2 regions of the Solibacillus isronensis genome follow, and region 2 is predicted to be linked to the other one. Evidence: predicted binding sites of a transcription regulator. Region 2 holds the regulator's gene; the other holds the start of a gene.
The links. Region 2 encodes LexA, which represses DNA repair genes until DNA is damaged. Its sites were predicted from a motif close to CGAACATATGTTCG; they were not measured.
Positions count from the first base shown of each region.

Region 1 (16,635 bases), 630 kb from region 2:
ATGTATGCTTTAAAAGTCTTTGCCGATATAACGCATCATCTTAGATAAAAAGAAATTAACTTTTGTAATTCTAATCTTTTTAACCATTTTCCAATGTCATCCTCTTGAAATCCTCTGAAAAATCTAGTCGAATGGGAGTAATCAACTCAATGTAGTTACCATCTAGATCATTAAAATAGATTGCGGTGGTGGCGTGAGAACTGTTAGCTAATGTTCTTCAAAGCCTAATGATGTGCGAATAGCAATTCCTTTTTCATTCAACCAACTCTTAGCTAAAGGATCTCCTTTTTAATTACTTGATTTAAATAAAGCAATAAAATTCCTGCAAATAGGGGAGAATGTCGCTTCTTGCTTATAAAATAATTTCGGTTGAATCGCAATTTCTAATTCAGGTAAATCAACAAAATAAATTCCATCCACATACCCTAGTTGAATTTTAGGTAATATACTGATTCCTACTTCTTTAGCGACTAAATACTGGGCAATCGTAATATCTTTACATTTAGCAACAATATTTAAGGAAATGTTCTTTTCTTTGAGATAAAATATAATATTTTCTAACATCGAATACCCTTCCATAGCTTCTAACGAAATAAACGGGAACTTCATTAAGTTTTGTATCGATACCACATCTAGATCAATCTCATTGGACCATTTCTTTGGTACAGCCAATGCAAAAGGACTAGGTGTTAAGGAGAATTCTTCATACTGTTCACTATTTTCCGGTGCTAAAATAACAGCTATATCTATTTCATTATTAAATAACATTTGTTCTATTTTTTCGGAATCCCCTTTGAAAATTTGTAATTCTACTTTAGGGTAGCTTTGAGAAAATTGCCGTATGACATCTCCTATTAAATGTATACAGCTTGAAGAAACCCCTACACGTAATTGACCCACTTCCCCTTGCATCATATAATCCATTTTCACGTCAAACATTGCCATTTGATTAAGCATATGAGTTGCATGATTATATAGCATTTCTCCAGCTTCAGTAATCTCCCATTTTTGACGATATCGCTTAATTAATGGTGTACCGTAGCGTGTTTCAATTTGTTTTAATAACATACTTAATGGTGGCTGTGCCATATGTAATACTTCGGCAGCCTTTGAAATGCTTCCCTGATCAACTATTTCTTTAAAATAGCGTAATTGACGTAAATCCAATTAACCACCTCATATATAAAATATATATCTTTATTATTTATTATATATTTTTCAGTTAATATTTCAAGGAGTATACTATTTGTAGGAGGGGAAATATGAATCATACAATCACAATTACAAAAAGAATTAGCATTTACATAATTGGTTTATTTCTACTTTCACTTGGTGCTACATTTTCAATTTTGGCAGGTATCGGTGTTTCTCCTGTAACCTCTTTACCTTATGCATTTGCTTTAATTACACCTTTGTCAGTTGGTATTACAACCGTATTAGCTAATTTTGTTTTTATAGTTTTACAAGCAATAATATTAAAAAAAATACGTTGGAAGAATTTTTTCATACAATTAATTATTTCCTTTTTATTCGGTTTTTTTATGGATTTCACGATTTGGTTAACAAAAGGCTTACCTGAAGCAACTTCAATTGTTCTTATTATTGTGTATTTAGCAATAAGCTTAATAATTGTTGCCTTAGCTTTACTGTTATATTTCACAGCGAATTTACCGACGATGCCATATGATTCACTTACGCATGTCATTGCGAACACTTGGAAAATGCCATTCAGTAAAGCAAAAATTACAAGTGACATGCTAAATGTCGTACTTTCACTTGTGATTTGTTTACTATTTATTCAATCATTTGGCGCTATTGGTATAGGTACGTTCATTGCTGCCTATGGTATTGGGAAAATAGTTGGTGTTTTGCTTCACAAACTTCAACCCTCATTAAAACAATGGGTGTTTAAAAACAACTAAATTTATTCAAGTAAATACGATTGCTGCTGCTAATAAATCTTTTTTACTTTGATAATAAAAATAAGCCGGGGAATTTCCCTGGCTTTTACTTGTTTATACCCAAAACCTTTTTGAGTAACCTACTTCTAACTGTCATTACAAACCCCAATCCAACAATCAGATTTTACACTGATGCTTGAATCTTATAAAAAGACAATTAGTTGTGCATAACAATCCAGGAATATAATGAAAATATGGGTTTATAAAGAGTTGGATGGGTAATTACTATTTATTAGTAGTCAAAATATAGAGCCTTTACGAAGGGATTAAGATTCGAAAATATTACAACCTGTTAGTATGTTACATGTATATTTTTACGTAGTTAAGCGTTATAGAAAAGGAGTCATCCTATGAGAGAAATAAATAAATCAGCATCTGCTAAATTCCTATCTCTTTTAAAACAGGCAATAAGCATGAATAAAAGGCCATTTCCTTGGGTAAAAGCCTTTTGTGCAGGGATAGCTGCATCTTTACCAGTCTTTATTGGATTGATGTTTGGCAATTTTGAATATGGATTGATAGCTGGGATGGGGGGGGACCCCAATTAATAAAGTTTAATAATATATTATTTGGATAGTTAATTTATTTATACAAATTCATAATATTATCGTATTCTAAAATTTCCACTTAATGACTTAACCTGTTTAAAATAGAATATTGATTCAGAACCCTTACAACTCAAGCCTTTTAGCGCTATAATACCTCTAGAGGTGAAGAGAATGTATATTTCAGAAACAACAGTAGAAGTGCGCTATGCCGAGACAGATCAGATGGGTGTCGTTTATCATGCCAATTATCTCGTTTGGTGCGAAATCGGGCGTACGCAAATTGTGAAGGATTTAGGATTTAACTATGCGAAGCTTGAAGAAGACGGCTATTTGTCGCCTGTTATGGATTTTTCGATTCAATATAAAGCGGCGATGCGCTATGGTCAAACGGCTACAGTTCGCACATGGATTGAAGAACATACGAAGCTGCGCACTACATACGGCTATGAAATTCTGCATGAAGACGGTACCGTTGCAGTAACGGCGAAGTCTCAGCATATTTTAGTGAAAAAGGAAAACTTCCGTCCGGTCGCATTGAAGAAGATTGATGCTGCTTGGGATGCCAAATATGCGGAAGTTGCGAAAATTCAAAGTTAATCGACATGTCCTGTTAAATTGATAACAGGGCATTTTTTCTTTAACGAACTGACGAATATTGTTATAATCATATACGACTAAACGGAACTGTATATAAAAAATCTATGAGGGAGGTGTGTTCATGGCACCAAAAACAATCGCGAATATTCAAACCCGCTGTCATATTTTATTGACGAATACGGCACGTGAAGCGATGAAGGAGCATGTTCCAGATGAACACGCCTTTTTTAATTTACAGCAATATTTCATTGTCGCGATTGAAAAAGTATCGGTCGATGCAGAGCAAACGCATTTGAGCATCTTTTTCGATAATGATAAAAACGTAAAATTAAAAAATAAATTTGAAGAACGCGTTGTCATTATGGACTGTGTATTTGACCGGAAAAACGGTCTTGTGGCAAAAAGCTTTCGAACACGCGGCAAAGGGACACCGGTTGTCACAAATCGCCGCGCCACAATGAAAATCCACTTCGTTGCATCCCGTATTAGTGGCCATACATACCAGGATCCGTTTCTAAAGGCCATTGATGAACTGCCGATTGCACAGGAACGTTTTGATTATGTCAATAAGAGAATCAGCAGCTGGGAAGGCTATTTAAAAGTTTTAAACAAAAATGCGGACATTGAAGATATTCATGCCCGTTTTTCAAGTGTCACGTTTGATGCCGATTTTTCTCATATGACAGTTCGCATCAACAACCTCGATAAAAAGCAGTGGAAACAGCTGGATGGCCTAAGTGCGCGTTTGCGCGGCTATGTGCAGGAAATCGGGGATGTTGCCAAAATCCGCCGGAACGAGAATACCGTTGAAATTGCGTTAAAACCATATTACAGCAATTTGGCGCGGAGAAATGAGCTGCAGTTCCAATCGGAAGACATCGAATTTTCCAATGCTGCGACGAAATCACAGTTAAAGCGGCTTTTAAAAGGGTTTGAACGTTTAAAAGAAGGATTGGCCGCAAATGCGAACCTCGAAACGATACTATTTGAAGATAAGCCGGTCATTGCCGAGCGCAGAAAAACGGTTCCTCTTAATTTTCATAACCGGCTGAATCCTTACCAACAGCAGGCAGTCGAAGGGGCGATGAGTTCCGAAGATCTGTATGTTATTCAAGGTCCGCCCGGTACTGGTAAAACGACGGTAATTTCGGAAATTTGCTATCAAAATGCAAAAGCAGGTTTGAAAACACTCGTTGCTTCGCAATCAAACTTAGCGGTAGACAATGCATTAAGCCGACTTTTATCGAACAAAGATATCCGGATTTTGCGTTACGGTCGTACAGAAAGCATAGAAGAAGAAGGGAAAAGGTTTATTGAGGAAAATGTTGCAACGTATTGGCAGGAGCAGACATTTGAAGCAATCGGCCATGAAATTTCGCTGCATGAACGAAAAGAGCAGCTTTTAAATAATGAGATCAATGAGGCTCAAAATGAAATTGCTGCGCTTGAACAGAAACAAAAAGAGCTTGAACTTCAAATTGAACAAAAAGAAGCGGCAAAAGCAGAATTGCATATTCTGGCTGAAAAGATTCTGGCATTAAAAAAACAATTGACTGAATGCAAAAAAGAACTGGAAGACAATGAACGCAAGCTGGAGAAACTGCAGGCAACGCAGAGCACAGTAGCCGAAACCGTTGCAAATTTTGAACAGCAAGTAAAAGACGGATTAACTGTCGAGCAATTGACAGAACAAGCACAACAGTTAAAAGAGGCGAGAGAAAACTTCCAGCAGCAACTTACGCAAAGTCATTATAAAGCGCAACTTGATCAATTCCAGCAGCGATTTAATGCTGTTAAAACGAAAATTGAAAAGACCAACGAAACGTCACAGTATGATTTGCTCATTGATAAAATTGCCTCTTTGAAAAAAGTGTATGAAATTGAGGAGTTCATGAGTGAATACAATATTCGCCGGAACTATGCAATGGACCGTTTACTTACAGCGCTTGATCGAATTCAGCCGCAAATGGAGCAGTATAAACCGATTAAAGATGTGAAGGAACGTCTGGAAAAGGCATTGCATTACAGTGAAACGGCGTTAGGTATTCATGTAACACCGGACAGGCTGGATATGGGCCATCATTATACGCTTGAAGAAATTCAGGAGTTTTTGACGAAGCTTAGTATCGCTTTTCGGGACCGTCGCGTAAATGCTCAAAACGGAACCCGCTCCATTCAGGGTGTTCATTTGCGCATGCAATATATCGAGCAGCTGAACAATAAATATATGGATGCGATCCGTGAAACCGTGCTTATTTTCGAAAAGCTGAAAGAGGAAATCATTCTTCAGTTTAAAGAGCAAAATGATGTGAAAGCACAGCATCTTCAGCAGCTGGAAGAAGAGGCAACTACGGTAAAATCCCAAATGGATGCGATCAATGAAAAAATTGATCCATCGATTACGTTGAACCATTCCACGGACGAGCTGGAAGAACTGCTCGCAACAAATGAACTGGATCAGATGAAAACTGAAACACAGCGCCAAAACCGTGAAAAAGTGGAGCTTCAACTGGATAAAAAAGCGGAGGAGCTGGCAGTTTTAAATGAACAGATAGCCCTTGGTACTGAGACTGTCGAACAGTTAACAGTTCGCTTTAAAGGGATCAACAGCGAAGGCATCCAGCTTGAAAAACGCCGGACAGAACTTGAACAGCTGACAAAACTGAACCCTGAGCAGGCGATCATTGAAGTAAACGAAAAGATCGGGCTTCTTACAGAAAAGATCGAGATGCTTGAATTGAAAATCAGTTTGCTTCCGGTGACGGCAGAACTTCAAAACGAATGGTACGGTTTACTGAAAAACGCCAATGCCCATGACTTGGACGAAATCCGCAAATTGTATGTGAAACATGCCAATGTGATCGGGACAACTTGTGTTGCATCGGCAAATAAAGAGTTTATGGACAACTATCCGACATTTGATGTCGTGATTATTGATGAAGTTTCGAAAGCAACACCACCGGAACTGTTACTGCCGATGTTAAAGGGCGCAAAGATCATTTTAGTTGGGGACCATCACCAGTTGCCTCCGCTTGTAGGCGATGCGACATTTGAAGAGACATTGGAGCAAGTTGTGAAGGAAAGTACAACATTTGAAGAAAAACGAGAGCTTGAAAAGTTACTGGAAGAATCATTGTTTGAGCGTCTTTATAACAATTTGCCGTCACAAAATAAAACGATGCTCGCCCTTCAATATCGAATGCATAAAAATATTATGTCAACTATCACACCGTTTTACGAAAATGAATCCGAACAGCTGCAGTGTGGGTTAGAGGATTCGGATGCCGTACGCGATCATTTCCTTGAAACTTCAAAGGTTACACGAAATCACCATTTACTATGGCTTGATATTCCGAATGCCAAGCCGTATTTTGAAGAGCGTATGAAGGAAGGCTCGAGTTTATTCAATTTAGCTGAGCTGGAACAGATTAAACAGCAGCTTCTTGAATTAAATGCCGCAACGGGACAAGCGAAAGCACAAGGGCTGATTCCACAAGACGCATTAAAATCGGTTGGCGTTATTTCATTCTACGCGGAGCAGGTGAAACGTATTAATCGTCTGATCGAACAGGAAATCAGTGTACCGCATTTACACATCCGTACAGGATCCGTCGATAAATTCCAGGGGATGGAGATGGATGTGATTATCGTCAGCATGGTGCGGAATCATGACAATGAACGCGGAGAAATCGGGTTTGCGAAAGATTACCGACGCCTGAATGTTGCATTATCCCGCGCACGGGAACTGCTCATAATGATTGGCAGTACCGAAATGTTTACAAAGCGTCCAAAGAGCGCGAAAACACGGGATATGTATGCCCATGTATTAACGACAGTAAAAGAGCAAGACGGCTATTTTGCTGTGTAGAAACAGGGGGATTGAATGGATTTACAAAGTACAGTTATACAGCTGCAGAAAGAACTCATCCAAAATCCGTCCATTGAAATCAAAAAGCAAATGCAATACGCCATTCCGATTCACACATTGGAAGTGAAATATCATCCGGTAATGCGTAATGCCATGGATATTTTAATGAAGATGATGCTCATTTCATTTGAGAAGGCGAAGCTGAAAAATGTGGAGTTATTAGCCGAAATTTTATTGGTGGAACCGTTATTTATTCATGATTTGACGAATAAAATGTTACGACTGGGTATGATTGTGAAGGAAGAGGAATTTGCACTAACTGCAAAGGGTAAGGCTCAGCTGGAATCGGGCATTTTTGAAGAGGAACTTGAAGAAACAAGTTATTTTATTCAATACAGCCCGATCCATGAGCAGCCATTGGAGGGTGACCTGGAGGAATTTGCGGATTTGGAAGAGTTTCCGGAGCCTTTCCCGACAATCGAAACAGAAGAAATCGAAGCAATTGAAGAGAGCGTGCTGATTGATTTCATACAACAGCAACTTTCCGAACAACCGGTGGCGGAAGATGAAGTACCGCACTATATAACGAGTGTTGTTTCGACGGAATCGATCCAGATTAATGATATACCGGTCCTATGTTTTTTACTGTTTGATCAAAAGGAAAACAGGCATTTTGTGCGGGTATACAATACATTGACACGTGTATGGGATGAACGGCTGGAGACAATCTTATTTACTATAGAAAAAGAGCAGCTTTAGTATGCGTGAAATAATATTTTTGGAATTATTGCAAAATTACAAAGTACATGATACACTAATGACAATTTAATAGACTTATCAAGAGAAGCGGAGGGACTTGGCCCGATGATGCTTCAGCAACCTCTAGTTTAACTAGAAAGGTGCTACTTCCAGCAAGGTGTTGACCTTGGCAGATAAGAACGGGTAGAAGCCCCTCTCAATTCTGTTTTGCTGGAATGAGAGGGGCTTTTTTATTGTTCCGGAACGGTTCGTTTCGCTCGTAAAACAATGCATTGCCTGAATACCACAGATTATTAAAAGTTTATTGAAAAAGTTTATGAGGGGGAAAGTGGAATGCCGATTAATATTCCGAAACATTTACCGGCGGGTGAGCTGCTTAGAAAAGAGAAGATTTTCGTCATGGAGGAAGACCGTGCGAAAACACAACAAATTCGACCGTTAAATATTTTAGTGTTTAATTTAATGCCTGAAAAAGAGAAAACCGAACTGCAGTTGCTGCGCTTACTCGGTAATACACCATTACAGGTGGATGTGACATTTTTAAACACGGCTACATACGAATCAAAAAATGTTTCCAAATCGCATTTAGATACTTTTTACCGGACGTTCGACCAAGTGAAGCACCGTCGCTTTGATGGGCTCATTATTACAGGAGCGCCAGTAGAGAAAATGGATTTTGAAGATGTTGGCTACTGGAATGAGATTACGCATGTTATGGACTGGGCAGATGAACATGTCACTTCGATTATGTATATATGTTGGGGCGCCCAAGCTGCATTGTATCATCATTTTGGCATCGGAAAATTCGAATTGCCGAAGAAATGCTCCGGTGTTTATTCCCATGTGATTACGGATTTAACAGTAGATTTAGTGCGGGGATTCAGTGATGAGTATGTGGCACCTCATTCACGCCACACGTCGGTTTCAATTGATGAAGTGCGAGCACACCCTGACTTGCGACTATTAAGCTATTCGGATGATGCAGGCGTGTTTATCGTGCAATCGAAAAACAATAAACATATTATGATTACAGGGCATCTGGAATATGATGCAACGACCTTATCGGATGAGTATTTCCGCGATATTGAGAAAGATCCGGACAATACGGAAATTCCGATCAACTATTTCCCGAATAACGACCCGTTGCAGGCACCGAAAAATGTTTGGCGTGCCCATTCGCATCTGTTGTTCTACAACTGGCTGAACTACTACGTATACCAAGAAACGCCGTATGAATGGCATTACGTCGATGAAAATATTGAATATCATATTTAATGCTTATAAATGAAACGAACCAGCAAGAGATGGACTCCTGCTGGTTCGTTTTATTTAATTGCGACCCAGGCACGTTCGCGTTCAATCTGCAAACTAATTTCCCGCCCGAAGAAATCGCTTAATAATTCGTCTGTTAAAACAACTTCGCGTGCATTGGCTTCGACATTTTTTCCGTCTTTCATTAAAAGTACATGGCTAAAACAAGGAAGTATTTCTTCTACATGATGCGTCACGTAAATTAGGGTAGGGCCGTTTTCTGCTTGTGCAATCTGTTCTATTGTTTGCAGCAAGTTTTCCCGTTCGATTAAGTCCAGACCGCCACATGGCTCATCCAATATTAAAATTTCCGGATCCGCCATAATGGCCCTTGCTATTTGAACACGCTGCCGTTCACCTTGAGACAAATGCTCGAATGATTTATTTGCTAAATGGTCACAGTGAAAATGCTTCATAATAGAAACCGCATGGTCAATTTCTTCTTCCGTCACATCATTGAAAAGGCGAAGGGCACCGAATTTTCCGCTGAGCACGATTTCAATTGCATTATCCTGCCAGTTGAAGTTATCGATCATCGCATTGCTGACCCAGCCGATCCGCGTCCGCAGTTTCGGTATATACGTCTTGCCATATGTTTCACCCAGTACTTGGACCTTACCTTCATTTGGCCAAATATAGCCGTTAATAACTTTCAGCAACGTCGTTTTGCCGGAGCCGTTTAACCCTAAAATAGCCCAATGCTGTCCCTTTTGAACATGCCAGCTTAAATCATTTAAAATCTTTTTGTCATTGCGATATAAATGGATATTTTCAATATGTATCATTTAAAAACACCTCCACTTACTACTATGCACCTTTTTTCATTGTCGTGAAAGTATTTTTTGAAAATTGTAACAATTTAAATGTAAAAAAAAGAAAGCAAACGCATAATGCTTGCTCTCCTCATTATTTATATAACAACACTTTCGACACCTGCTGCGCGGTGGAACAACTTTCCGTTCCATTTGAGTGCCCATTGTACGACAGGCCCTAAGCCGAACGCCATAAATACAGTACCGACTCCGACTGGTCCGCCCAATACAAAACCTAATACAGCAACCGTTACTTCCATTGTCGTCCGTGCACGGTTGACACTCCAGCCGAGGCGATGCACCAACAGCAGCATTAATGTATCACGAGGTCCTACACCGAGGTTTGCGACCATATACATCCCGCAGCCGAAGCCGAGCAGAACAACGCCAACAACAAACGCCAATGTTTGTTCTAACAGTGTATTCGCATCCGGTAATACTAACAAAAATATATCAATAAAAATCCCTGTCAGGAACATGTCCAAATAAGTCCCTGCTTTTGGCAATCTTTTTGTGAAAAACGTATCAACAGCCAGAATGAGCAAACCTAAAATAATCGACCACATACCGACCGTTAATCCCAAGTTTTTTTGTAATCCGATATGAAGGACATCCCATGACCCAACGCCAAGTATTTGTCCTTTGATCGTCAATGCGACGCCTAATGATAAAACAATGATGCCTGCAATAAAAAATACGCAGCGCCAATAAAATTCCTGTTTCACTTTCACATGTAATCCCTCATCAATCCTCGATATAATCCTTACTCATTATAACGATTGAATCGGCAAAAATGGATTTACAATAAATTCGAAACATTTGAACTTTTTGAGCGGCAAATTGTTTGTATTAGGAAGCGGAAATAGGGCCTTTATTTTTCGTACGAATAAGTTAATTCATCGGATGAATCGGCGACATCTACAACTAAATGATGTTCATTAAAAAACCATTCATCGGATTTTTCGATGTAGTAATGAATATCTTCCACAACCGTTTCAATACCTATTTCATGCGGCTGCTCCCGTGTCATCCCTAACGAAAACCCTTCATGAAAAGGTGAAGAACCTCCATACCTTGCATAAAAGCGAATAAAATCGCCTTTTTCTACTTCCATCTCTTGTTTAAACCAATTGAGTGCTTTTTCTGATAGTTTGATTTCCATATATTTCACCTCTACTGCCATTATGCAGTAAATAAAAAAAACTTACAAAGCTCGCGTTCTGAATTTTAAGTACAAAAAAAGACTGAAAGGAAACCCTTTCAGTCAATCGTTTAAAATCCTTTAATTTTCGGTTCAGTACCGGCTTTAATCCGCTTAATATTTTCACGGTGACGGTAAAAAATGAAGCCTGCCAGAACGACAACCAAAATGAATAATGCATATTCTCCTGTTATCATCCAATGACCAATTACATAAATAACCGCTGCAGCGGATACAATCATAGATGATAAGCTGACCATTTTCGTTAACTTTAAGGCGATGACAAATACAATGATTAAAATTAAAAATAACGGTAAATTATAGCCTAAAATAACACCGCCGCTCGTAGCAACTGCTTTTCCTCCGCGGAAACTAGCGAAAATCGGGAACATATGGCCAGCAGCCGCGATGACACCTAAGATTAAAGGATGGACAGTGCTGTCTGCGAAAAATGGCAATAACGGTAGCAATACCGCAGCCGTTCCTTTCAATATATCAATAAGCAATACGGCGATGCCCGGTTTTTTGCCTAATACTCTAAATGTATTAGTCGTTCCTAAATTGCCGCTGCCTTGTTGTCGAATATCCGTTTTGTAAAAAATTTTGCCAATCCATAAAGCAGATGGAATGGAACCGATTAAATAAGCACAAATAATAATTAATGCGTTGATCAAGTGTTGTGCTCCTTTCGAATTCAGAATTACTACTTGGTACTAATAGTATGTATTGAATATTTTACAATGTTTTTTAATAGAAGGAAAGAGGTATTATTTTTTCGTTCATCGTAAAAAACAGGGAAAAAGTTACATTTTATTGTTTGCTACTGAAGGATATGCTTTTAAACGTTCGTTTTTGATGATACAATTAATCTTTGCAAAGCCTAAATCAGTACCTTTAAACATTGACATCATGCATATTTGAGCGTACGATTAGGTAGTAAATAGAACGTTTGTTTGTATTTTTGGAGGGGATTACATTTGGTAAAAAACCAAGCCGGTATTTCGTATAATGAAGATGCCATTCAAGTATTAGAAGGTTTAGAAGCCGTACGCAAAAGACCAGGGATGTATATTGGTTCTACAGATAGTCGAGGTCTTCACCACTTAGTGTATGAAATTGTAGACAATGCAGTGGATGAAGCGCTTGCTGGATATGGAAATCATATCATCGTGAAGATTCATGAAGATAACAGTATTAGCGTGCGTGACCATGGTCGTGGTATGCCAACAGGTATGCATAAAATGGGTAAACCAACCCCTGAAATTATTTTCACCGTCCTTCATGCAGGCGGAAAGTTTGGACAAGGCGGTTATAAAACAAGTGGCGGTTTACATGGTGTAGGTTCATCAGTTGTAAACGCCTTATCAACATTTTTGGAAGTAACAATTTATCGTGATGGCCAAGTTTATCGCCAGCGCTTTGAACAAGGCGGGAAACCGGCTACATCGCTTGATATGATCGGAAAAACGAAGGAAACAGGAACACTTGTACATTTCCTGCCGGATCCAACGATTTTTTCAGTCGTTAAATATAATTATGATACATTGGCAGAACGCTTACGTGAATCTGCGTTTTTATTAAAAGGATTAAAAATTGAACTAATCGATGACCGCGGAGAAGGAAAAAATGAAATTTTCTATTATGAAAGCGGTATTGAAGCATTCGTCACATACTTAAACGAAGAAAAAGATGTATTACATCCGGTTAAATATGTTGAAGGTAGCATTCAGGAAATTGAAGTGGAGTTCGCACTGCAATTTAATGACGGCTATTCCGAAACGATTTTGTCATTCGTTAACAATGTCCGTACACGTGATGGCGGTACACATGAAACCGGCGCTAAAACAGCGTTGACACGTGTGTTTAATGAATACGCCCGCAAAATCGGATTACTGAAAGAAAAAGATAAAAACCTGGAAGGCACTGATATTCGTGAAGGTCTGACAGCAATTGTTTCTGTACGTATTCCTGAAAATCTGCTGCAATTCGAAGGTCAGACAAAAGGGAAGCTTGGTACATCTGAAGCACGCTCTGCCGTTGATACCGTTGTTTCAGAGCAATTAATGTATGTGCTTGAAGAAAATGCCGAGCTGTCGGCTTCTTTAGTGCGTAAAGCAATTCGCGCCCAACAAGTGCGTGAAGCAGCGCGTAAAGCACGTGATGATGCCCGTAACGGGAAAAAGAAAAAATCGAGTACGCTTCTGTCTGGTAAGTTGACACCTGCACAGTCGAAAAATGCTTCAAGAAATGAATTATACCTTGTAGAGGGTGATTCAGCGGGCGGTTCGGCGAAGCAAGGTCGTGACCGTACATTCCAGGCGATTTTGCCATTGCGCGGTAAAGTTATCAATACTGAAAAGGCAAAGCTGCAGGATATTATGAAAAATGAAGAAATTGCGACGATTATCCATACGATCGGTGCAGGTGTCGGTGCAGATTTCTCGGTGGAAGATGCCGCTTACGATAAAGTTGTTATCATGACCGATGCCGATACAGATGGTGCCCATATTCAAGTATTATTGCTGACATTCTTCTACCGTTATATGCGTCCGCTCATCGAAGCAGGAAAAGTGTATATTGCGTTACCGCCTCTTTATAAAGTATCAAAAGGGTCGGGTAAAAAGCAGGAGCTTATGTATGCCTGGACAGAACAGGAGCTAAGCGCCGCAACGAAAAAAATCGGCAAAGGCTATATTATTCAGCGCTATAAAGGTTTAGGTGAGATGAATGCCGATCAGCTTTGGGATACAACGATGAATCCGGAAACACGTACATTAATCCGCGTAAAAATTGAAGATGGTGCACGTGCAGAACGTCGTATTACAACATTGATGGGCGATAAAGTAGAGCCCCGCCGTAAATGGATTGAATCAAACGTCAACTTCGGCATGGAAGAGGATGCAAGCATTTTAGAAAATGAATTCATCCAGCATGAGGAGGTTAACGAATAATGAGTTTTGTAGAAAAATTTCAAGATCTGCCATTAGAAGAAGTAATGGGTGACCGTTTTGGTCGCTATTCCAAATATATTATTCAAGATCGTGCATTACCGGATACGCGTGACGGGCTAAAACCTGTACAACGTCGTATATTATATGCGATGTTCCATGAAGGTAACACTTTTGACAAACCGTTCCGTAAATCGGCAAAAACAGTCGGTAATGTAATTGGTAACTACCACCCGCACGGTGATTCTTCGGTGTATGATGCAATGGTCCGTATGAGTCAGGACTGGAAAAGCCGTCAGATGCTGGTTGAAATGCATGGTAACAACGGTTCTGTCGATGGTGACCCGCCAGCCGCAATGCGTTATACGGAAGCACGTCTTTCAGCGATTGCCGCAGAACTATTACGTGATATCAATAAAAATACAGTTGAATTCGTACCAAACTTTGATGATCAGGATATGGAACCAACTGTATTGCCATCTCGATTCCCGAATTTATTAGTTAATGGCGCAACAGGGATTTCGGCTGGTTATGCGACGGATATTCCGCCACATAATCTGCAGGAAGCACTTGATGCGGTTTTAATGCGTCTGGACAACAAAAACTGTACAGTCGATGAACTGATGACCGTTATTAAAGGTCCCGATTTTCCTACGGGCGGGATTATTCAAGGTGTTGATGGCATTAAAAAAGCATACGAGACAGGTAAAGGGAAAATTATTGTCCGTTCACGTACAGAAATTGAGCAGTTAAAAGGCAATAAAGAGCAAATTATCATTACCGAAATCCCGTTTGAAGTAAATAAGGCCAATATGATCCGTAAAATGGACGAGCTGCGCGTAAATGACCGCCGTTTAGACGGTATTTCCGAAATTCGAGATGAATCGGACCGTGATGGTTTACGAATTGTTGTAGAGCTGAAAAAAGATGTGCCTGCACAAGGAATTTTAAACTTCCTTTTAAAATCAACGGATTTGCAAGTTTCATATAACTTCAATATGATTGCGATTCATAACCGTCGTCCGATGATGATGACATTGCCGCTTATGTTGGATGCGTATATTGATCACCAGAAGGAAATCGTGCGCCGCAGATCCCAATATGATCTAACAAAAGCAGAAGATCGCTTACATATCGTTGAAGGTCTTATGAAAGCTTTATCCATTTTAGATGAAGTGATTGAAACAATCCGTGCATCGAAAGATAAACGCGATGCGAAAAATAACATTATCGAGAAATTCGGCTTTTCGGAAGAACAGGCAGAAGCAATTGTCAGCCTACAACTTTACCGTTTAACGAATACCGATATTACACAACTGCAAAAAGAGCAAGATGAATTACATGAACTTGTTGTGAAACTGAAAGCCATTTTAGAGGACGAGAAGAAGTTGATCCGTGTTATTAAGTCCGAGTTAAATGACATTAAAAAACGCTTTACTTTACCTCGCCTTTCTACAATCGAAGCAGAAATCGAAGAAATTAAAGTAACGCGTGATGTATTGGTCCCAAGTGAAGAAGTTGTCGTAACCGTAACAAAAGACGGCTATGTAAAGCGGACAAGTCTTCGTTCACACAGTGCGTCAAACGGCAAGGATTTTGCGATGAAGGATTCCGATTACTTGCTGTATGAAGCTAACTTGAACACGCAGCATCATTTACTCCTGTTTACGAATAAAGGGCACTACATTTACCAGCCGGTACATGAATTGCCGGATATTCGCTGGAAAGATCTCGGACAGCATATTTCAAGTATTGTGCCGATCGACTCAAACGAAGAAATTATCGAAGTCATCGGTATTGAAACATTTGAGCAACCGAATATGTATGTATTTACCGCTACAAAAGAAGGGCAAATTAAGCGGTCGGCACTTGCTGACTATATCGTCACTCGTTATTCGAAACCGATTAAGACAATGAATTTAAAAGGCGAAGACGAGATGATTTTTGCGCGTCTTGTTACGGATAAGGAAGAAGTATTGCTTTCTACAAACACGAGCTATACAATCCGTTTCCCTATGGAAGATCTTCCGGTAACAGGTGTGAAAACAGCAGGAGTTAAAGGGATTATTGTTAAAGAGGGCGAGTATCTTGCAGCGGTTGCATTATTAAATCCGGAGCAGGAACAAGAACTCGTTATTGTCACACAGCGCGGTGCCGTTAAACGAATGTTGTTATCGGAACTTGAACTTGGCACCCGGGCAAAACGCGGTGTCGTTATTTTAAAAGAGTTAAAATCGAACCCGCACCGTATTTATACAATTTTAGTTGTTAACTTTAGAAATACGTTTATAATCGAGACCGAAAAAGGTATACAGGAAACAATCTCAGTGACATCCTTAACGAGAGCGGACCGTTATTCAAACGGTTCACTACGGATTGATACAGAAGGCGATGGGGCAATCTGCCGCGCTTATGTGGAGAAAGTAGAATAAATTTGAAAGCGATTGGGCTAAGCCCAATCGCTTTTTTAATAAAAAGCAGAACTAGTCCATCCTCAAAATCTATGCGGTCGCTGTTTTTAATGCAAACTCTATTTTTCTAACCGAACTATCATTAACATGCTATTATTATTTATAACAAACAATAAAAATGGGTGAGTTCAATGCATATACATCAATTCGAAAAAAACG
Region 1 covers NZ_JAMBOC010000001.1:1,011,101-1,027,735, reverse strand. Annotated here, with positions in the region: gene M3166_RS05225 (LysR family transcriptional regulator) at 289-1,167, opposite strand; gene M3166_RS05220 (YczE/YyaS/YitT family protein) at 1,263-1,922, shown strand; gene M3166_RS05215 (hypothetical protein) at 2,312-2,509, shown strand; gene M3166_RS05210 (acyl-CoA thioesterase) at 2,681-3,106, shown strand; gene M3166_RS05205 (AAA domain-containing protein) at 3,228-6,974, shown strand; gene M3166_RS05200 (nucleoside-diphosphate sugar epimerase) at 6,990-7,733, shown strand; SAM riboswitch class I at 7,806-7,913, shown strand; gene metA (homoserine O-acetyltransferase MetA) at 8,067-9,008, shown strand; gene M3166_RS05190 (ABC transporter ATP-binding protein) at 9,059-9,829, opposite strand; gene M3166_RS05185 (YczE/YyaS/YitT family protein) at 9,955-10,581, opposite strand; gene M3166_RS05180 (HesB/YadR/YfhF family protein) at 10,728-11,018, opposite strand; gene plsY (glycerol-3-phosphate 1-O-acyltransferase PlsY) at 11,129-11,731, opposite strand; gene parE (DNA topoisomerase IV subunit B) at 12,035-14,008, shown strand; gene parC (DNA topoisomerase IV subunit A) at 14,008-16,437, shown strand; gene M3166_RS05160 (SWIM zinc finger family protein) at 16,608-16,635, shown strand, end outside.
Region 1: a site for LexA is predicted at 12,000-12,013, ahead of parE (DNA topoisomerase IV subunit B). Genes of this name have one in related genera too.

Region 2 (16,635 bases):
AGGAAATTGATTGGGAAGGTGTAAAACAGGCAGTAAACGGAAATACGAAAATGATTGCAATTCAGCGGTCAAAAGGCTATGCGACGCGCCCATCATTTACGATTGAACAAATTGCTGAAATGGTTGAAAAAATACGGGTAATTGCACCAAACACCGTTATTTTTGTTGATAACTGTTACGGTGAATTTGTAGAGTTGCTTGAGCCGACAGAAGTTGGTGTTGACTTAATGGCCGGTTCATTAATCAAAAATCCGGGTGGGGGCTTTGCAAAAATTGGCGGATATATTGCAGGTCGCGCGGATTTAGTGGAAAAATGTGCATATCGTATGACGTCACCGGGAATCGGTGCGGAGGCAGGGGCTTCATTAAATACGTTAGCAGATTTTTATCAGGGCTTCTTCATGGCACCGCATATTGTTGCACAAAGTTTAAAAGGTGCAATTTTTACATCGGCTATGCTTGAAGAAATCGGTATGACGACATCCCCGCATTACACGGATGTTCGCACAGATCTCATTCAGTCAGTCTCTTTCCAAACGGCTGAACAAATGGTGGCATTCTGTCGTGAAATTCAAGCTGCTTCACCTATTAACGCTCACTTTGCGCCGGAGCCTGCCTATATGCCTGGTTATGAGGATGATGTTATTATGGCGGCAGGTACATTTGTTCAAGGATCAAGTATTGAATTAACAGCAGACGGTCCGATTCGCCCTCCCTACACCGCATTTATCCAAGGCGGTTTAACATATGAACATGTAAAATATGCCATTTGTTCTGCTGTCCAAAAACTAAAATAGTTTCTAGAAATCGTCCATTTATTGGACGATTTTTGTTGTGCATAAAATTCGCTTTATTCTGTCAACTATTTGCTCATTTACATAAGTTATGTGAGTTTTTCTGACATACATTTGACATTGTAAATAACAAGTCGTAATATAGCGATAAGGGAGGTGAATTAAATGAGTAGTGAAATTCGACGTTCAATGCCACTATTATCGATAAGTATCGTCATGCAACTAACGGATCTGACAGCAAGACAAATCCGTTATTATGAAGAGCATGATTTAATTCAGCCGCACCGGACAGAAGGAAATCGACGGATGTTTTCTTTAAATGATGTCGATACTTTACTTGAAATCAAAGATATGCTTGAGCAGGGTATTAATATGGCAGGTATCAAAAAAGTGTTTGCTTTGAAAAATGATCCGGCCGCCCAACAAGCGAGCAAAGAAATTTCAGATTCGGACTTACGAAAAATTTTACGTGAAGAAATGCGCCAAGCACAGCGCATGCAAAAAACATCTATTCGACAAGGGGATTTATCACGCTTTTACCAATAGTGTGTAAATTATAAAAGATCGAGTAAAATCGGTACTGAACAAATTTAGGAGTGTGGAATTTAGTGGGCAAATATACAAAAGACGATATTAAACGTCTAGTAGAAGAACAGCAAGTAAAATTCATTCGTTTACAGTTTACAGATATTTTAGGAACAATTAAAAACGTAGAAATTCCTGTAAGCCAACTAGATAAAGCATTGGACAATAAAATGATGTTTGATGGTTCATCAATCGAAGGTTTTGTGCGTATTGAAGAATCAGATATGTACTTATATCCTGATTATGATTCATTTATGATTTTCCCATGGACTGCTGAAAAAGGGAAAGTAGCACGTTTCATCTGTGATATTTACAATCCGAACGGTACACCATTTGCAGGAGATCCACGTAACAACCTGAAACGTGTATTAAAGGAAATGGAAGAGCTAGGATTCACAGATTTCAACTTAGGGCCAGAACCGGAATTTTTCTTATTTAAACTGGATGCAAAAGGCGAGCCAAGCTTGGAAGTTAATGACCACGGGGGTTATTTCGACTTAGCACCGACAGATTTAGGTGAAAACTGCCGTCGTGATATCGTATTAGAACTAGAAGAAATGGGCTTTGAAATTGAAGCATCTCACCATGAGGTTGCACCGGGACAACATGAAATTGACTTTAAATATGCGGATGCAATTACAGCTTGCGACAATATCCAAACATTTAAATTAGTTGTTAAAACAATTGCACGTAAACACGGTTTACACGCAACATTCATGCCAAAACCTTTATTCGGTGAAGCCGGATCAGGAATGCACTTCAATGTTTCGTTATTTAAAGGAAAAGAAAACGCCTTTTTTGATGAGTCTACTGAATTAGGTCTTTCTGAAACAGCGATGCAATTCATGGCAGGCGTACTTAATCATGTTCAAGGCTTTACTGCAATTACAAACCCGACAGTAAACTCTTATAAACGTTTAGTACCAGGTTATGAAGCACCTTGTTACGTAGCATGGTCTGCACAAAATCGTTCACCTTTAATTCGTATTCCTTCTTCTCGCGGAGTTTCAACACGTGTAGAAGTTCGTTCGGTCGATCCATCAGCTAACCCATATTTGGCGATGGCAGTAATTTTAGAGGCTGGTCTGGAAGGGATTCGTAAAAAATCAACGCCACCACCAGCAATTAACCGCAACATTTATGTAATGAGCGAAGAAGAGCGTAAAGCAAACGGCATTGATAACCTGCCTGCAGCTTTAGACGACGCTTTAAACTTACTTGCAAAAGATGAAGTTGTTCAACGAGCATTAGGCAACCACATCTATGCTAACTTTAAAGAAGCTAAAGAAATCGAATTCGACATGTACCGTTCTACTGTCCATCAGTGGGAACGCGACCAATATATGAAGATGTACTAAGAGAAAGCGCTGGAGTTAAAATTCCAGCGTTTTTTTTATATGTATACATATTATTTAAAATTATAACCAATATAATTTTGAACTAAAAAACCGGCAATAAAAATTGCCGGTTCAATATTTTTTATTTATTGCCGTTTTGGAATTTGTTCTTACCAAATTGACCCGATGCTTGTTGTTTTTTAGCTTCGGCCTGCTGGTTTTGCTGTTTCACTTGGTTAACATCTGTTTCCATGCCAAACTCAGCGCTCATTGAAGAAAGCTTCTTCTGTAAACCGCTGTTTGCGAACAAACCGGAAGATTGTTGCTTTTTGGCTTCGGCCTGCTGGTTTTGCTGTTTTACTTGGTTAACATCTGTTTCCATGCCAAATTCGGCGTTCATGGAAGAGAAGTTTTTCTGTAAACCATTATTCGCGAACAATCCAGAAGTTTGTTGCTTTTTGGCTTCAGCTTGCTGGTTTTGCTGCTTCACTTGGTTTACGTTAGTTTCCATCCCGAATTCAGCATTCAAGGAACTTGATTGCTTTTGTAAACCGCTGTTTGCAAACAAACCGGAAGATTGTTGCTTTTTAGCTTCAGCTTTTTGGTTTTGCTGTTTTACTTGATTAACGTCCGTTTCCATACCGAATTCGACGTTTTTATTATTGATGTTGTTTTTATTTTTTGACATCAATATCACCTCCTGAGATTATTCTGTTCAGAGGTTGTTTTATTATTCGGTTAAATAATTTGCCAATTTTTTTATTAAAGTACAGGGCAACAATAAAAGGACACTGAAGCTTGAGTGTATGTCGCCGTATATATCCCGTAAATACTGTTTTAAATGAAATATTTACCAGCAAGCTTATTGAGAAGAACGCTAGGTATGTTTGCGATTAAATCATATAATAGTATAAGACAAAAATAATAATAAAAAGGAGGAAATTATGAAACTCGATACAATGATGCAAGAGTTAGAAGCACTTGGGAAAGAGCGTACAAAAAAGATTTATATGTCCAATGGGGCTAAGGAGCCGTTGTTCGGTGTAACGATTGGCTCGATGAAACCGTTTGTAAAACAAATAAAAATAGACCAGGAACTGGCCGAACAGCTCTATGCTACAGGCAACTATGATGCTATGTATTTCGCAGGAATTATTGCGGATCCGAATGCAATGACTGAGGAAGATTATGACCGCTGGATGGAACAGGCCTATTTCTATATGATTTCGGATTATGTTGTGGCAGTAACTCTGGCGGAATCTGATATTGCGCAAGAAGTAAGCGATAAGTGGATTGCCAGTGGTAAGGATCTGAAAATGTCGGCAGGGTGGCATTGCTACTGCTGGCTTCTCGGCAATCGTAAAGATGAGGAATTTTCAAAGGAAAAGTTAATGGACATGCTCGAGTATGTAAAACAAAATATCCGTCAAGCACCGCAGCGCACACAGGTGGCGATGAACAATTTTGTCATGACAGTCGGTGTTTCATTTAAACCTTTACATGATGAGGCAGTGCAAATTGCAAATGAGATCGGACCAATTGAAACGAAACGGGAAGGGAAAAAACCGGGTTTGCTTCATGCTTATGAGGAAATTGAAAAACAGGTGGAAAAAGGGCGAATCGGTTTTAAACGTAAATATGTACGTTGTTAATTGTAAAGAGTTATACCTTGTTTTTTCACAATACAATTGTATAAACTAAAATTATGGGAATTTCAAGGAGGCTTATTACATGAAAAAAAGTATTGCTATCGATATGGACCAGGTACTAGCTGATTTTTATTCGAAATTACGTGTGACATATAACGAAAATTTCGGAACAAATTTTACAGATGAAGAGTTTCTTCTGACGACACAGCGCGATTTGCCTCGAGAAGATGCGAAGAAATTATTTGCAATATTAAATGAGCCTGACTATTTCAGAGATTTAAAAGTACTGGATGAAGATGCGATTAAAGTCATTCAAGAGTTGCAGGAACATTATGAAATTTTTATTGCGACAGCTGCAATGGATGTACCGGGTTCATTTACAGCGAAATACGACTGGTTAATGGAGCATTTACCCTTTATTAAAACACAGAACATTGTGTTTTGCGGAAATAAAGCGGTAATACATACCGATTATTTAATTGATGACAGCCCACGCCAACTCGCAGCATTCAAAGGGACAGGTATATTGTATTCGATGCCGTACAATCGATCAGAAGAAGGTTTCATGCGTGTTCATAACTGGAAAGAAATTAAACAGTATTTTATAAAACAAATGGAAAGTGTTTAATAAGTAAAGGGTTGCGATTCTGCAATCCTTTTTTATTTTTGTAGTCATTTCGTATAACGCAATAGTATAATTTAAATTATTGGAATTATCTATAAATTATAAGGGGATAAAAAGAATGAAACCGATTATTGGATTAACAATGTATGATTTTGACAAGAAGTTGGATATTAATAACACGTATTTAATTTCAATTGAACAAGCGGGAGGTATACCGATTTGTATACCGAATGCTACAGAAGAAAACGTAAATGAGTTATTAGATCTAATTGATGGCCTCGTATTAATTGGTGGAGCGGATATAGATCCATTGTTGTTTAATGAAGAACCGCACCGTCATATCGGAAGTGTTGTACGGAAACGTGATGACAGCGATCTTTTATTGATGAATGAAGCCTATAAAAGACAAATGCCTGTTCTCGGTATTTGCCGCGGACAACAGATTATGAATGTCGCATTCGGGGGGAAGATAATTCAGGATATACCATCACAAGTAGCGAACACAATTTTACATAAACAGCCTTCAAAGCGAGGGGAACTGGCACATACCGTTGAAGTAAAGACACCTAAATTTAAAGAGATTTTTAAAGAAGACTCATTCCGTGTAAATACATTTCATCATCAATCGGTTGGAAAGCTGGGGAAAGGGCTCGTTGTTTCGGCACTTGCTAAGGACGGCATCATTGAAGGGATTGAACATGAATCGCATCCATATTGTGTCGCGGTGCAATGGCATCCGGAAGAATTGGCTCCGAACGGTGATGTTTATGCACAGCGCTTATTTAATAGTTTTGTAGAAGCATGCAATAAATAACGAAAGGCTTAGTCGTTCGCGGCTGAGCTTTTTATTTTGTAAATAAAAAACTTGCCGATTCTATTAGAATGGCAAGTTGATGATTAATGGATATTTCGATAGAGGCCGACCACTTTACCTAAAATAGAAACTTGGTTGACAATGATTGGCTCCATTGAGCTATTTTCAGGCTGTAAACGGAAATGGGTTTTTTCTTTGTAAAAGCGCTTAACAGTTGCTTCATCGTCTTCCGTCATTGCTACGACAATCTCTCCATTGTTCGCAGTAGACGTTTTTTTAACGATCACATAATCCCCATTTAAAATCCCGGCTTCAATCATGGATTCTCCCATAATCTCAAGCATAAATAATTCCTCTTCCGGTGAGCCGTAAGCATCCGGCAACGGGAAATATTCCTGGATATCCTCGATTGCAGAAATAGGCAGACCAGCTGTAACTTTACCGATCAGCGGAACATGAATGACACCTTGTTTTGCGATATTCATCTCTTCCTGATCCAATATTTCAATGGCACGCGGCTTTGTAGGATCACGGCGGATAAGCCCTTTACTTTCTAAACGAGCTAAATGCCCGTGGACAGTTGAACTGGAAGCTAAACCTACTGCTTCTCCAATTTCGCGAACTGATGGCGGATAGCCTTTAGCACGAACTTCCTCTTTTATAAAAGTTAGAATAGCTTGCTGCCGCTTTGAAATTTTTTGTGTCAACTAACTCACCTCTTTATCATGCTATTTTTCTTAAAGTAAGTATAGCAGTATGCGAACATGAATGCAAACATAAGTTCGAAAAAACGGTTGACAAAAACATACGTTCGTATTATTATGAGAACAAACATTCCGAACATACATTCGAAAGAGGGTTTTTCAAATGAAAAGAGTTAAATTAAATGGCTTCACATCAATGTTTCTACTATTCTCTGTACTTATGATTGCTTTATTCATGATGCAGGATGATAAAATTGAATTATACGAACACGTAAGCATAGAGCATGGCGATACTTTATGGTCGTTGGCAGAACAATATCGTGGTAAAATGGCTAAGCATGATTGGATCAATGAAGTAAAAAAGGAAAACGGAATGCTGGATGAAAAAGTTGTTTTTGGACAAGTATTGGTTGTGCCTGTAGAAAAAGATTCACAATACATAGCTCAGCTGAATGAATCCTCCGATATGCAATTGATTAAAGTAGCGAGAGGGAACAATGATAAAAACTAAAGCAGTAATCTATTGCCGTGTCAGTACGGATAAAAATACACAAGAAACATCGCTAGTGCGTCAGCAGGAGGAGCTGACAAAATACGCAAAATCATTCGGCTATAAAGATGTGGAGATTTTCATGGACCAGCATAGTGGATATGATGTCGATCGAGACGGATTACTCGACATGCTTGACTACATGAAAGAGTACGGTATTAAAGCATTATTTGTACAGGATGAAACCCGTTTAGGGCGAGGGAATGCCCGTATGGCAGTGCTGCACCTCCTGCAAAAATATGAAGCGACAGTATATACATTGAATGATGCAGGTCCTGTCGTATTAAACGAAATGGATACAATGCTGCTCGAAATTTTAGCGATTGTCGAAGAGTATCAGCGCCGTATGCATAATGCAAAAATCCGCCGGGGAATGCGCCGCGCTGTAGAAAATGGCTACCAGCCGCAAAATAATTTAAAAAACCGCGGTAATATTGAAGGGCGTGAACGAAAAGAAGTGCCTGTCGAAGAAATTGTTCAACTGCGTCAGAAAGGCTTAACCTTTGCAGAAATTGCTACGACTTTGTCTGGCTTGGGCATTTCTATCAGTAAAGCGACCGTACATAGAAGATATATTGAATATATGGAGCGACTTGAAGAGTAAACACTTGTTTTCAAGTCGTTTTTTTTATACCTTTGTAGTAGGTAGGAAGAAAGGTGAGATTCAAATGTTATCAAAAGAAAAATTAGCTCGCATTAACGAGCTTTCTAAATTAGCGAGAGAAGGTAAATTGACGGAAGAGCAGGCGAAGGAACGTACAGCGCTGCGCAAAGAATATTTAGATACTTTCCGTACTACAATGCGTGATACAATCGAGCATGTAAAAGTAATTGATGAAGAAGGCAATGATGTGACACCTGAAAAATTAAAACAAATTAAATCACAGAAGAAATTCTTAAACTAATAACATTTCATTAATATGTCACATTTAATATAAAGTATGACATATTTTATAGGACGTTTTTAGAAATTATTGTTTTCTTGTGAAAATTTGTCTACACTATAAAATGTATAAATATCGTACGAGGAAAGGATGTCACATAATGACACAACAGATGGATCAGTTAGCAATTAACGCAATCCGTACACTATCAATCGACGCAATTGAAAAAGCAAATTCAGGTCACCCAGGTTTACCAATGGGTGCTGCACCTATGGCCTATACATTGTGGACGAAGCATTTACGCCATAACCCTCAAAATCCTAATTGGTATAACCGCGACCGTTTTGTATTATCAGCTGGACATGGATCCATGCTTTTATATAGTTTATTGCATCTAGGTGGCTACGGTTTAGAGTTGGAAGAAATCAAAAACTTCCGTCAATGGAATTCAAAAACACCGGGACATCCTGAATATGGTCATACAGTTGGTGTAGAAGCGACAACTGGTCCATTAGGACAAGGTATTGCAATGTCAGTAGGTATGGCTATGGCTGAACGTCACTTGTCAGCAACATACAACAAGCCAGGTAAAGACATTGTAGACCACTATACATTTGCACTATGCGGTGACGGTGATTTAATGGAAGGTGTTGCTGCAGAAGCAATTTCTCTTGCAGGTCACTTAAAATTGGATAAATTAATTGTACTATATGATTCAAATGATATTTCACTTGATGGTGATTTAGAAAAGTCATTCTCGGAAAACATCCAAAAACGTTTCGAATCATACGGCTGGAACTATTTAAAAGTTGCAGACGGTACAGATATCGTGGAAATTAATTCAGCTATTGAAAAAGCGAAACAAAATACTGGCGGCCCAACTGTAATCGAAGTGAAAACTGTTATCGGTTTTGGTTCTCCTAACAAATCTGGTAAAGCAGATTCACATGGTGCGCCACTAGGATTTGATGAAGTTACTTTAACAAAAGCTGCATACGCTTGGGAACATGAGCCATTCTTCGTTCCAACTGAAGTATATGATACATTTAAAGCAGCTAGCGAAGTACAAGGTGTACAAGCAGAAGCAGCATGGAATGAATTATTCGAAAGCTACAAAAACGAATATCCAGAACTGGCTGCACAATTTGTAAACGCAATGGAAAACAAATTACCGGAGAACTTTGCATCTGAGTTACCTGTATATGAAGCAGGTACTGCAGTAGCTACTCGTTCATCATCTGGTGATGCAATCAATGCAATTGCAAAAACAACACCATCATTCTTCGGTGGTTCTGCTGACTTGGCAGGATCAAACAAGACAACTATTAAAGGCGCTGGCGATTTCTTTGCAGAAACTCCGGAAGGCCGTAACATTTGGTTTGGTGTTCGTGAATTTGCAATGGGCGCTGCACTGAACGGTATGGCATTACATGGCGGTTTAAACGTATTTGGCGGTACTTTCTTTGTATTCTCTGACTATGTACGTCCAGCAATTCGTTTATCTGCATTAATGGGATTACCTGTAACATATGTGTTTACACATGACTCAATTGCAGTAGGGGAAGATGGTCCTACACATGAGCCAGTTGAGCATTTAGCATCATTACGTGCAATGCCGAATCTTTCTGTTATCCGTCCTGCAGATGCAAATGAATCTGTAGCTGCATGGAAATTAGCTGTAGAGAGCAAATCAACGCCAACTGTATTAGTATTATCTCGTCAAAACTTGCCGGTATTGGATCTTGCGACAGAGACAGTATACGATGGTGTTGAAAAAGGTGCTTATGTCGTTTCAGCTTCATCTAAAGAAACACCGGATGCCCTGTTAATTGCAACAGGTTCTGAAGTTGGCTTGGCAGTAGAAGCTAAAAAGGCACTACTTGCAGAAGGAATTGATGCATCTGTTGTATCAATGCCATCAATGGACCGCTTTGAAAAACAGTCCAAGGAATACAAAGAATCTGTATTACCAAAAGCTGTGACGAAGCGTTTAGCAATTGAAATGGGTGCATCACTTGGCTGGCATAAATATGTTGGCTTTGAAGGCGATGTATTGGCAATCGATAAATTTGGTGCATCGGCTCCAGAGAAAATTGTGTTAAAAGAATACGGCTTCACAGTAGAAAATGTAGTTGCGAAAGTAAAAGCACTTTAATTCGAAGCTCAAAATGTCACTTGTCTACTATGGCAAGTGGCATTTTTTTATTTCTAAATCAATCGGAAGCCCGACTTATTGTATAGGTGACAAGAAAAAAGCTTTGGCAAAAAGAGCTGAATTCAGATACAATAGGCCCATACAGATAATAGGATAACGTGCGATTTTACTGAAGGAATGGTACGATAATAAAGAAATATGGAAGTATCAGATGAAGGATGTGGATGAATCATGACAGCAGAAAATAAGCAAAAAGAAATTACTACATATATCGAACAGACACTTTATTTCCTGTCGAATAAAGCGGATCTTGAAAAATTCCAAACAATGCTTCAAAAAAATATCGATGAAAAAAGAGCTTCCTCCACGTCAACGACTGATTTTTATGATCGATTAATGTTAAATATTGCGTATTATGTGGAGAATAAAATGGCATGGACAGATCTTGTTCGGGAAACATTCAGTTCAGGAAAAGTGCCAACCGTTCCTTATATCGAAAATGAATTAATGGCACAGCAAATGCAAATCCGCCACAGTGTCGGAGAGAAAATGGACGATTACAAGAAAGCATTCCATCAGCAATATGATGCATTAAAGGTAGAGGATGAAGATGTGATTTACGATTATGCTTATGCATCCGTGGAGCATGCATACCGTATTGATTTTTTGACAGTTGCCTGTGCTAAAAATGCAAATATTTTAACAGAAGGCGATATCGAGGAAACAATCAAATTGCTGGATGGCTACATGGCTTATTACACGGACCAGCTTGTCAATAAAATGACGCTTTCTTAAAAGGAGATATAAAATGAACACACCATTTATTTATTTACACAAAGCACCTAAAGTAGATGCAGATAAGCAACCTGCGATTTTCTTGCTGCATGGATTAGGGAGCGATGAAAATGATTTAATACAACTTGTTGATTCGTTTTCAACAAATTGTCATATTTTTAGTTTGCAAGGACCGATTAAACATCGTCCGGGCTATGCATTTTATACATTTGAAGAAGAGGGTAAGCCGAATCGTGCCATTTTCGATAAAGTGCTGAAAGGTATAGAATTATTTATTAAAGAAGCTATTTGGGAATTCAATTTGGATGAACAGCAAATTTATGTTGTTGGCTTCAACCAAGGGGCAGCGATGGCACAGTCACTTGCGATGGTGATGGGCAATGCCATTCGTGGAACAGCAGCATTAAGCGGTTATTTACCGGAATTCGTTGCGCTTGAATATAGTAAAAAAACGATGGATAAATCTAAAATCTTTATTTCTCACGGGGAATATGATTATGATTTTCCGATTGAATGGGCAGAGCATGCCGTTCGTTTCTTCAATGACTATGACACGGACGTTACATTCAGAACCTATCCGGTAGGTCATGGAGTGAGCGAGCAAAATCTACATGATTTAATCGTATTCTTATCGAAAGATTTACCGAACACTATAAACTAAGAAAACAGCTGACGGAAGGTGATTTACTTCCCGTCAGCTGTTTTTTTCGTGTCCAGCAATTGTTCTGCTTCGGTAATAGACATCGGTTTATAGAAATAATAGCCTTGACCAGCAGGACAGCCAAGTTGTTGAAGCATTGCCAGTTGTTCTTCTGTTTCAATCCCTTCGGCAATGGGGCGCATTTGAATATTTTTCGCCAATTGGATAATCGTTTGTACGATTGCATACATCCCGGGTTCATCCATAGCGCTGATAAAGCTGCGGTCAATTTTGATTTCAGAAAAGGGCAACTGCGGTAAATAGCTTAATGAAGAAAAGCCGATACCAAAATCGTCGATTGAACATTCAATGCCCATAAGTCTTAGTTGATTTAGAATCTCTTTTGCTTTTTTAAAATCCACCAACTCAATGCTTTCCGTTACTTCCAGCTTTATATAATACGGTGGGACATTATATTGGTAAAATATATCCCTTATATTTTGCAGGAAATCCGGATCGTAAAAATGGTCCGGCGAAATATTGAGTGCAATCGGTAAAATCTTTTTATTCTCATTTATACGATTTTGTAGCCAGATAAGGATCTGTTTAAAGTTTAGTAAATCAATGGCTTTAATTTTTCCCGTTTGTTCAGCGATTGGGATATATTTTACCGGTGAAATGAAACCAAGTTTGCTCGAATTCCAACGAGATAATGCTTCAAAACCTTCCACTTCGATTGTCTGAAAGTTAATTTTAGGCTGCAAATAAACTTCAAATTCTTCATGTTGAAGCCCATAAGCCAATTGATTGAGGATATCCATTTCTTCCGTCAATTGTTTCGTACTATTATCTTCATATACTGCATAGCTCGTCCCAGTACGCTTCTGTGCATTGGATAAGGCGATATCTGCCTGATGAATGCTCTGCTCGACTGTCATCGACTCATTGAAGACTGTATAACCGATCTTTAATGTAATATAGATTTCTTTACCATCGATAATATATGGCAATTGTGTTATCGATTCAAGCTGCTGATTATAGGCAAGGAAGCAATCGTTTTCGTCAACTTTTCCGAAAATAAGCGAATTTGAAAAGCGTGAAATCAGTGAATCACTTTCCGGAAAATATATTTGCATACGATCCGCCACTTGACGGAGTAAGTCGGCTCCAGCGTTTCTTCCGTATAAATCAACGACCTTATTAAATTCAGTAGGATGTAGAATTGCGACTAATCCCGAGTTGCCAACATTGATCCATTCTGATAATTCAGATTTGAAATAATGCAGGTTTGGTAAATTTGTTTCAACATCAAAAAAGGCGAGTCTGCTAAGCTCAATTTTTTGTTCAGCATACTTAATTGCTAATTGGATCAGTAAGGCCAATCGATTTAAGTAATTAATATCTATTTGCTTTAATTCTGTTGGATCCTGATTGAACAGGGTCAAAATGCCGCTTACTTCATTTTGAGGAGTTAAAATAGGCTTTGTCCATGAACCTTGAACAAAATTAAGATGCCAATGTTTAAAAAGATCTATATGGTGATCTTTGGGAGCAAAGTCTTTTAAATAAACTGCGTTTGAATTCAGGCTAGTGTTAGGTGTGATTTCCAGTATATTAAGTTCATTAATAATTTCCAATGGCAATGAATGCGTACCTAACGATTTAATTTCACAATTTTCATCAAAAATGTGAATGGCACAATACACATCGCGAATATAGAAAAGTTCAATCTTCTCGGTAATTAAATTTAAAATGGACTGCAGGTTATCTTCATGATCAATCGCTTCATAAACTTCATGCTCCAATTTATAAACCATTTTATTTAACTCTGCTTCCGTTGTATCTTCGCAAGTTAATAAAATATACTGAATCACGTTGTCTTCATTTCGAATCGGATGCAGTATAATTGTGTTCCAAAAAGCGGATCCTTCTTTCGTATAATGCAAAATCGTAAATTTTTTCGCTACACCTGATTTTAAATGTAAATTTAATTCTTCAATAGAGGTTTCATTCGTTCTGTGTCCATTCAAAATATTGATATTTTGATGAAGTAATTCTTTCATTTCGAATGATGTAAATTTTAAAAAGTGTGGATTAGCATGTAAAATAGGTAAATTTTCATCATTTATATCAATGATGAGCGATCCTTTCGAAAGCTGGTTACTTAAGGTTTTTAGCCAATTAAATAAGCGGTCTTTTGATAGGGGTATAAATTGATCAATGGTCATTCTAACTTCCCCTTTAAAAAGTAATGTGTATTTTAACTAAAGTATAACAAAATTCCTATAAATTTAAAGTGAGATTATATTAATATAAAAATATCCCTTTCAATTAAGTCTAAAGTACTTAATAAAAATTAGGGTATATTAAGGTATATTAACTATTTTAACGCAAAAAAAAGAAACTAGTAAATATGGAATTTACTAGTTACTGTGAACCTTATTTTCGATATTCATCGATTTTAGTTGTAATTTTATCTTTTACATCAGCAACTCTTTCTTGTGTTTCCCCTTTTAGCTGATCGCGCTGACCTTCGACTTGTAAAGAAGGATCATTTGTATTTTTACCGATTTCTTCTTTTACTTCACCTTTAATTTTGTTGCCTGCGCCTTTTAGTTTATCTGTAAATCCGTTTGACATAATATGACCTCCTAAAAGTTTAGATGGTAATCATATTCCCTCGTGTATTAATACTAAACAAAGTGGATAGAAAAGTCGGATTAGAGCAAAATTTGTGTGTAGGTTTTATACAAGTGATGAAGAATCTCCTGACCCACTTCTTTTATAAGTGTCTCACCATCCATTATCATGGATACTTTTGTTTTTGTTTCATCCATTGTGCCATTGTTAAAAGAAAGTATAACTTCTACTTCGCCATTTTCTTTTAACAGTTCTTTTTGGTACGCAGAAAATGAATGCTGGGCAAATAAACCGTTATTTTGCCAAGTACCTGTGATTTTCAATTGCTGGGTTTCACCGCTGTCGTCATAATTCCACTCGACATCGCGTAATATAGTCTTAAATAAGTCGTTAATAGTAAAAGTTTGATTGTCGAATTCAATTTCAGTAGCTCGAATGAAGTGGACATCGATTGAAATCGCTGAAGCTGCTTCATTTGCCTTTGAATTAATACCTGCTGCCGCCTCTTTTAAATCCGCTACCGTATCACCACATCCAGCCAATAAAATTACAGTAAATAATACTAAACTAAATCTCCTCATTAGAGTCCCTCCAATGCTGTCATTTCATTCATCTTACTAAATTGTGATGAAAGATTCGCACCGATTTTGAAACAGATTGTGAAAGAATTGTAACAGTTCGTTAATCAGTTGAATAAAGATATTCTTTTCCGAAATTGTTTGCATTGTCTGTACATGAATAACGTTCGCAACTCTGGGTATGATTAGAAATAGATACGAATCGCTTGGCGCTGAAAAGTCCATCATCTAAATAATCGAAAGTGAGTGATTTTTAATGCGGATTAATGATGAATTGCTAGACAAACTTGGAATTTACTTTGTTTATCATGAAGTGTATAACAAATATGGCATTACTTTTGAAAGCTTTGTTGATCGTTGGACAAGAGGAATTCTGGAAATATAATTTTGCGTGAGTAAGAAGTATTAATAGAACATAAATTCATTTCACAAGAAAAAAAGATGCGACCTAGTGGGAGGACGTGTCTTTTTTTTCTATTTTCTTTTTGGAAAAAGTTGTTTACGATGAAACTAACTACATAAATGACTAAAGGAGAACAGACAATGAAAGTACGTGAATTGGGTATAACGATTGGACAATTGCCTCCAGGTGATAAAAACTGCATTACCGATATTGAAGGTGTAAGTGTCGGGCATGTGACATTGGATTATCCGTTAAATGATTCAGGTGATGTTGCCTGTACCGGAGTAACGGCTATTTTACCTCACCAAGGAAATCTTTTCCGGGAAAAGATGACAGCAGCCAGCTATGTATTAAACGGATTCGGAAAAACAACCGGTCTCGTTCAAGTGGACGAACTTGGTGTAATCGAGTCGCCTATTATGCTAACTAATACATTTGGGGTACCTAATGTATCACAAGGGACACTCCAGTATTTACTTGAACAGAACGAAGAGATAGGAATTTCGACTGGTACCGTTAATATCGTTGTCGGAGAATGTAATGATAGCCATTTAAACTCCATCCGTCATTTTCCGGTAAAACCTGAACATGCAATTGAAGCAATACAGCAAGCTAAAACAGATGTTATAGAAGAGGGAGCGGTCGGAGCAGGAAAAGGTATGGTTTGCTTCGGCTATAAAGGAGGAATTGGCAGCTCTTCACGCATTGTTGAAGATAAAGCTGGTCAAAAATATACTGTCGGATGCCTTGTATTGAGCAACTTTGGGAAGGCGAGCGAATTTTTAACAGACCGGTATAACGTTACGGCTGCCAACGGTGAATCGACAATTAGCCCTACAGACGGCTCTATTATTATTGTAATGGCGACAGATGCCCCATTAAGCAGCCGCCAGCTGAAACGAGTTATAAAACGTTGCGGAATAGGGTTAGGGAGAACAGGCAGCCATTATTCCCATGGAAGCGGAGATATTGTCATCGGTTTCACAACAGCTCGTACAATACAACATCAATTCGATGGAGAACTCGAAAGTCGCCGGCAGATTAGAGAAGATCATGACGTCATGAACTCATTATTTATGGCAGCTGCCGAAGCGACAGAAGAAGCAATACTGAATTCTTTGTCTCAAGCTACAACTACAACGGGAAGAAATAATCACAAAGTCCAAAGTTATAATTTTGTCGAATAATGTATCTTTTCGTTAGGAGGTTTATTGAGTCTTTTGCATAACAATTATGTAGAAGGCTTTTTTCTTATGAAAATATAATATCTATTGGGATAATATGCTTTAAATCTTTTTAAAATAATGCTATTTATCAAAGGTTTTAGCGCTTTATAATTTTATTATTTTATTTAGAAAACTATTAGAAAAAACTTCCACAATCGAAATAAGTATGGTATTTTATAGATTATAAATAAAAGACTGAAAAATCTAAATCTTCGAAAATGTTATTCTGGACTGATGAATAAATATAAATGAAAGG
Region 2 covers NZ_JAMBOC010000001.1:385,663-402,297, forward strand. Annotated here, with positions in the region: gene M3166_RS01835 (aminotransferase class I/II-fold pyridoxal phosphate-dependent enzyme) at 1-797, shown strand, start outside; gene M3166_RS01840 (MerR family transcriptional regulator) at 960-1,340, shown strand; gene glnA (type I glutamate--ammonia ligase) at 1,403-2,737, shown strand; gene M3166_RS01850 (gamma-type small acid-soluble spore protein) at 2,859-3,404, opposite strand; gene M3166_RS01855 (DNA alkylation repair protein) at 3,661-4,368, shown strand; gene M3166_RS01860 (5' nucleotidase, NT5C type) at 4,448-4,993, shown strand; gene M3166_RS01865 (gamma-glutamyl-gamma-aminobutyrate hydrolase family protein) at 5,109-5,804, shown strand; gene lexA (transcriptional repressor LexA) at 5,888-6,511, opposite strand; gene yneA (cell division suppressor protein YneA) at 6,672-7,019, shown strand; gene M3166_RS01880 (YneB family resolvase-like protein) at 7,006-7,662, shown strand; gene M3166_RS01885 (DUF896 domain-containing protein) at 7,727-7,963, shown strand; gene tkt (transketolase) at 8,103-10,097, shown strand; gene M3166_RS01895 (DNA helicase) at 10,329-10,892, shown strand; gene M3166_RS01900 (alpha/beta hydrolase) at 10,906-11,553, shown strand; gene M3166_RS01905 (EAL domain-containing protein) at 11,577-13,760, opposite strand; gene M3166_RS01910 (CsbD family protein) at 13,972-14,172, opposite strand; gene M3166_RS01915 (23S rRNA methyltransferase) at 14,253-14,753, opposite strand; gene M3166_RS01920 (P1 family peptidase) at 15,294-16,340, shown strand.